DNA from 2 places in the Exiguobacterium sp. KKBO11 genome. Region 1 is predicted to be linked to the other one. Evidence: a T-box and tRNA genes for the amino acid it is inferred to sense, from the RefSeq annotation. Region 1 holds a T-box; the other holds one or more tRNA genes.
The links. The T-box of region 1 lies ahead of alaS (alanine--tRNA ligase). A T-box ahead of a tRNA ligase gene usually reads a tRNA of that ligase, here a tRNA-Ala.

Region 1 (3,369 bases):
AACCGGTAGTGATGCCCAGATTGCTTGGTTGACGTCTTGTTCAATCTTCGTCAACTCTTCTTGTGTCACTGCACCGAAGTGTGAGAAGTCGAAACGAAGTCGATCTGGAGAAACGAGTGATCCCGCTTGGTTGACGTGTGTTCCGAGCGTATCTTTCAATGCTTTATGAAGCAAGTGTGTTGCCGTATGGTTTTTCGTGACGGCTTTACGCTCTGCTGCTTCGACTGTTGCAACGACGTCTGCAGCTTCCGTTGCGATCCCTGTACGAACGATGACCGTATGCAAGTTTTGACCGTTCGGCGCTTTTTGAACATCTTTGACATCAAGAACGAAGTCTTTGCCTTCGATTGTTCCTGTATCCGCGACTTCACCACCACTTTCAGCGTAGAACGGTGTGATGTCGAGAATGACTTGTGCTTCTTCACCAGCAGCGACTTCTGTGACTCGTTCTCCATCATGCAACAATGCGATGATTTTCGCATCCGCCTTAAGGTCGGTATAGCCGACGAACGTACTTTTATCTTTTAGCGTCGAGAGGACTTCCGATTGCTGCTGCATCGAACCACTCTCTTCACGCGCTGCACGTGCCCGCTGACGTTGTGCATCCATCGCTAGTTTGAAGCCTTCTTCATCAACAGACATCTGATGATCTTCCGCATACTCGACTGTCAATTCGAGTGGGAAACCATACGTGTCATACAGACGGAACGCATCTTCACCACTGATGACATGCTCACCGTTTGCCTTAGACGTCTGAGCGACCGTGTTCAAGATTGCAAGACCGTCATGCAGTGTCTCATGGAAACGTTCTTCTTCGTTTTTGATGACGCGTTTGATGAAGTCCGCTTTTTCTGGCACTTGTGGGTAGAAGTCGACCATGACGTTTCCGACCGTATCGACGAGTTCATACATGAACGGACGCTCGATTCCAAGCATCTTCGCATAACGAACCGCACGGCGTAGTAAACGACGAAGGACATATCCACGACCTTCATTCGAAGGAAGCGCACCGTCACCGATCGCGAATGATACGGTACGGATGTGGTCTGCGATAACCTTGAATGCTACATCCAGTTTTGAATCGTCACGGTAGATTTTACCGCTGATTTCTTCTGTCTTATGAATGATCGGCATGAACAGATCCGTATCGAAGTTCGTCGGCACGTCCTGCATGACACATGCCATCCGTTCGAGTCCCATCCCTGTATCGATGTTTTTACGCGGAAGTTCCGTGTAGTTGCCGTGTCCATCGTGGTTATACTGACTGAAAACGATATTCCAAATCTCGAGATAGCGTTCGTTTTCGCCGCCTGGATAAAGTTCTGAATCGTTCGGATCGTCTCCAAAAGCAGGTCCACGATCGAAGAAGATTTCCGTGTTCGGACCAGATGGACCTTCACCGATTTCCCAGAAGTTATCTTCAAGTGGAATGATCCGCTCAGCCGGTACGCCGAGTTCAAGCCAGATTTGACGCGCTGCGTCATCTTCCGGGTGAATCGTGACCGAGAGACGTTCTGGGTCAAGACCGTACCAGTCATCACTCGTCAAGAGTTCCCAGCCCCATTTGATCGCATCTTCACGGAAGTAATCACCGACAGAGAAGTTTCCGAGCATCTCGAAAAACGTATGGTGACGTGCTGTTTTCCCGACGTTTTCGATATCGTTCGTCCGGATTGATTTTTGTGCGTTAACGATACGTGGATTATCAGGAATGACACGACCATCGAAATACTTCTTGAGTGTCGCAACCCCTGAGTTGATCCACAAGAGCGATGGATCCTCGACCGGTACGAGTGAAGCACTCGGTTCGATCGCATGCCCTTTGCTTTGGAAGAAATCAAGATACATCTGACGGATTTGTGCACCCGTTAATGGTTTTAGAGCTTTCATGAACAGTTACCCCCATTGGTTTTATTTGGACGCAAAAAAGCGATGTCTTCATCCCTGAAAAGGGACGAAAGCATCGCTTCCGTGGTACCACCCTCGTTCGTAAGCAATCCATTGCTTACCTCGAACATCTGATAACGGGGATGACCCGCAGGTGTTTACACCCGACTCCGGAAGGAGCTTCAAAGGGACTCGAGAAAGTGATTGCAGCAGACTCACTTCTCTCTGGACTCGAGTTTTCCTTTTACTTATCTTCCATCAACGTGTTACGTCCATTCATCTATCGTGATTATTACCTATCGTACAGCATCCGTCAAGTCTTTGTCACCCCACCGAGTCGTTCAATCAATCGTGTTCGGCGCCGTGGCTCCTCTTCTTGCGACGCTTTATGAAACGCTCGTGGATCGCCGAACAATAATAAACTCGACTTCGCACGGGTGACCGCCGTATAAATCAAGTTTCGGGAATGCTTGAATGCTCCCGTGAAATAGACCGGCATCAAGACGATCGGAAACTCGGACCCTTGTGCCTTGTGAATCGTAATCGCGTAGGCATGCGTGAATTGATCCCAGTCACTCCGGTTGTACTCGACTTCCGTCTGGTCGAAGCGGGCGATGATCTTATCCACCTTGTCGACGTTTTCTTTGGCGAAGAAGATATTGACGATTTCGCCGATATCTCCGTTATAGACGTTCTCTTCCGCATTGTTGACGAGCTGAAGAATCTTGTCCCCGGTCCGGTAAATCCGGGTGCCTTGTTTGACTTCGCGTTTTTTCGGTTCCTCCGGATTGTAGACGCGTTGCAAGGCGACATTCAGTTCGTCGATTCCGACCTGACCACGGTAAGTCGGTGCCAAAACCTGAACATCGAATTTCGAATACCCTTTTGCAAGTGCTTTTTCCGCGAAGGCTGAGATGCCGCGTAACGTCTCTTGCGGAGACGCGGTGTAAAAGCGACGATCCGCAAGTGGTGATAACAAATCAGCTGACGTCGTCCGGTTCTTCAAATCGTGCGCGAGCCGTAAAATCGAAGAATCTTCCGCTTGGCGATGGACGACGTTCAAACGAACGACGGGAATCCCTTCCGTATCCATCAAATCTGCCAGCACCTGCCCAGGACCGACGGATGGTAACTGATCGCGGTCACCGACGAACAAGATTTTCATGCCGTTCGGCACAGCACGGAGCAGACTCGATAACAAGTAGATATCAATCATCGACGACTCATCGATGATCAGTACTTTCCCCGTGATCGGCTGATCTTCATTTAGCTGAAAGTTCGTTCCGTCATACTTCAATAGACGATGAATCGTCATCGCTGGGACGTCCGTTGCTTCCGATAGACGTTTAGCGGCGCGTCCGGTCGGTGCGACCAGAACATACGGATAGACATCCCCCGTCTTGACGCGACTTTTCTCAAGCGGCCAATCATGAATTTCTTGCAGGGCATGTAAAATTCCCTTGATGACGGTCGTCTTACCGG
Region 2 (3,369 bases), 720 kb from region 1:
CCTTTCATGATGTCGCCTGAGTCATGACTGAGTTCGCCAGCAATGATTTTGAGCAAGGTCGATTTACCGGCACCGTTTCGTCCGACGAGCGCAATGCGGTCGCGCTCTTGTACTTCCAATTTGATATTTTCTAAAATCGGCTCGACGCCGAATGATTTCGAGAGTTGGTTGACTTGTAAGAGTATCATTTCCATCCATCCTTCCACCCTTTAGTCTATCACGAACAAAAGCGCGAGGTCCTGCGGAATATATTATTTGTGACTCTATGTGAAGTGGTTTACAATCAAGGAGAGTAGAAAGCTTTTTGCAAAGATTTGGGTGCCACGATGGATGTGGCCGAAGGGGGAACTGCAGGATGAATGGACCAGACACAAAAATTCCACAAGCGACAGCAAAACGGTTGCCGCTATATTATCGCTTCATCCAAAGTTTATACAATTCAGGCAAGCTCCGCGTCTCTTCTGCTGAGTTAAGCGAGGCGGTGAAGGTTGATTCAGCAACGATTCGTCGCGATTTTTCCTACTTTGGGGCATTAGGGAAGAAGGGGTATGGATACAACGTTCAACATCTCTTAACGTTTTTCCGCAAAACCTTGAATCAAGATGAGGTGACGAATGTTGCCTTAATCGGGGTCGGTCATCTCGGAACAGCGTTTGCAAATTATAACTTTTTAAAGAATAATAGTACTCGGATAGTCGTTGCGTTTGATGCGGACGAAGAGAAGGTCGGAACAACGACGCATGACGTTCCAATCTATCATGTTTCGGACATGAAAGAACAAATCGAAGCGAATCAGGTCGATGTTGCCATCTTGACGGTTCCATCCCAGTTCGCGCAGTCAGTAGCGGATGAGTTAGTCGAGTATGGTGTGACAGGCATCCTGAACTTTACGCCAGCGCGGTTGAACGTGCCAGCGAGCGTCCGGGTCCATCACATTGATTTATCGATCGAGTTGCAGTCGTTAGTTTATTTCATGAAGCATTATTCGCAATCAGCTGAAGGAGTGAAATCATAATGGAAAACCTTATTCCGCTCACACTAGGTATCGGACCTGCGAGCATCGGATTGATCGCGGTCGTCGCGTTGATCATCTTTGGACCGAAGAAGTTACCAGAATTCGGACGTGCTGCTGGTCAGACATTGAAAGAGTTCAAGAATGCCACGAACGGCATCATGGACGACGATAAAAAGGACGAACCGAAAGAGAAGTGATTGAATCATGACGGTTGATCAAGAGCAAAGCATGACGTCGCACCTTGACGAACTGCGAAAGCGGATCGTCTGGTCGCTTATCATCGTCGTCGTCCTGTTCGCTGTCGCATTTCCGCTCGTCCGACCGCTCGTCCGCTTCTTGCAAGCAGACTTAAAAGAGCTCGGTATCGGTTTGAATGCCTTCAACGTCGCCGATCCTTTAATGTTGTATTTGAATCTTGCGTTCATTATTGCGCTGATTTTAGCGTCACCGTTCTGGATGTATCAACTCTGGGCATTCGTCCGACCAGGACTTTATGACAAGGAGCAAAAAGCGACATTGACGTATATTCCGGTCATCTTCTTTCTGTTTTTGGCTGGCGTAGCCTTCTCGTATTTCTGGTTGCTTCCCTTCTTGCTTGAAGTCTCAACGGATCTCGGGAAAGAGCTCGGAATCGAACAAGTCATCGGAGTGGAGAACTACTTCAGTTTCTTAATCCGGTTGACGATGCCGTTCGGTCTTCTTTTCCAATTGCCGGTCGTGACGATGTTCCTGACACGTCTGGGTCTCGTGACGCCATATTTCATGCGAAAGAATCGGAAATATGCGTACTTTGCGCTGTTCGTCGTTGCGGCATTGATCGCACCGCCGGACGTGACGTCACACTTGATGATCTCGGTGCCATTGTTCGTTCTCTATGAGATCAGCATCTTGATTTCTGCGCGGACGTACAAAAAGGTCCTGATCCTCGAGCAACAGGCAGAGCTTGAACGACAGGCGGATTTGATGCGTGAATTGAATAAATGAATCGTGAATTCCTTCCGACGATTTTTGGAAGGAATTCTTTTTTATGAAAGCGTTATTTTTATATTGATAAAGCAGTTAGTGATACGTATACTAAAGATAATTCATGGGGGCTTAGCTCAGCTGGGAGAGCGTTTGGCTGGCAGCCAAAAGGTCGTCGGTTCGATCCCGATAGTCTCCACCAATACCAAACATCTAACTCCTCGAGGCTTCGAGGAGTTTTTATTTTACTCCCAGTTTAATTCCTTAAAAATATAAAATGTCATGTAAAACAAATAAATTAAAAAAATAGGCAAATATAAATTGTTTATTTCCATTAAATTCATTAAACTAAATATACAGAATTTTCGTTTAACTGTTTTATTAGTAGTACTACTATGGTTTTACAGAAAAGGGGAAAACGAACGCATGAAGAAGAAGATTGCACTTATGGCAGCCGTCTTAATGACGTCTTCCAATCTAGTCAGTGCGCAAGGTGCACTGTCGTCGCAAGACAAAGCAACGGGTCAAAAACCGCAAGCGCTCTCTTTGAAGAAATCGGGGCAAGAGAAGAACTACAAACAATCGGATAAAGTCCGTGTCGTCATCGAGATGGAAGAGAAACCGGCGATTCAAATCGCCCAGGCTCAAAACAAGCGGTATAGCACATTGAGCAATGCCGAAAAAGAGTCGATCAAAGATCGCCTCGTCAACGTTCAAAAATCAGTCAAGTCAGCCATCGCTAAAAAGGCGATTCCCGTTACATATAAGGAAAGCTTCACGACCGTCATCAACGGATTCAGTGGTGAAGTCAAGTTCGGCGACATCGAAGACATCAAACAACTGAGCGGAGTCAAGAGCGTACATATCGCCCATGAATACGCGCGTCCGGAAGTTGCTAAAGGTGCCAAGCCAGACATGCTTTACAGCAAGGACATGGTCAATGCGAAGGAAACATGGCAGGACTATGGTTTTAAAGGGGAAGGAACAATCGTTGCCGTCATCGATACGGGAATCGATCCATCGCATAAGGACATGGTCTTGAGCCCAGAAACGAAGATTGATTTGACTTCTTCGAAAGTCGATAGTGCGAAAGAAACAAAAGGCTTAAAAGGAAAGTACTTCACGGAAAAAGTACCGTACGGCTATAACTATGCCGATCACGATAGCGAAATCCGTGATTTAGGTGCGGGCGCATCAATGCACGGGATGCACGTCGCGGGTACGGTCGGAGCAAACGGCGATGAAGCAAACGGTGGTATCAAAGGGGTCGCTCCGGAAACACAACTCCTCGCGATGAAAGTCTTCGGAAACGATCCAGGAATGCCATCGACATTCAGCGATATCTACATTAAAGCGATCGATGATGCGATTGCACTCGGAGCCGATGTCAT

Region 2: it has a tRNA-Ala gene. The T-box ahead of alaS (alanine--tRNA ligase) is inferred to sense a tRNA for this amino acid. The anticodon was not compared.

The regions. Positions count from the first base shown of each region.
Region 1 covers NZ_LUCU01000011.1:730,129-733,497, reverse strand. The annotation lists gene alaS (alanine--tRNA ligase) at 1-1,890, opposite strand, end outside; T-box leader at 1,948-2,158, opposite strand; gene recD2 (SF1B family DNA helicase RecD2) at 2,201-3,369, opposite strand, start outside.
Region 2 covers NZ_LUCU01000011.1:9,636-13,004, forward strand. The annotation lists gene AYO36_RS00335 (ATP-binding cassette domain-containing protein) at 1-188, opposite strand, end outside; gene AYO36_RS00340 (redox-sensing transcriptional repressor Rex) at 356-1,015, shown strand; gene AYO36_RS00345 (twin-arginine translocase TatA/TatE family subunit) at 1,015-1,212, shown strand; gene tatC (twin-arginine translocase subunit TatC) at 1,220-1,999, shown strand; tRNA gene AYO36_RS00355 (tRNA-Ala) at 2,105-2,180, shown strand; gene AYO36_RS00360 (S8 family serine peptidase) at 2,405-3,369, shown strand, end outside.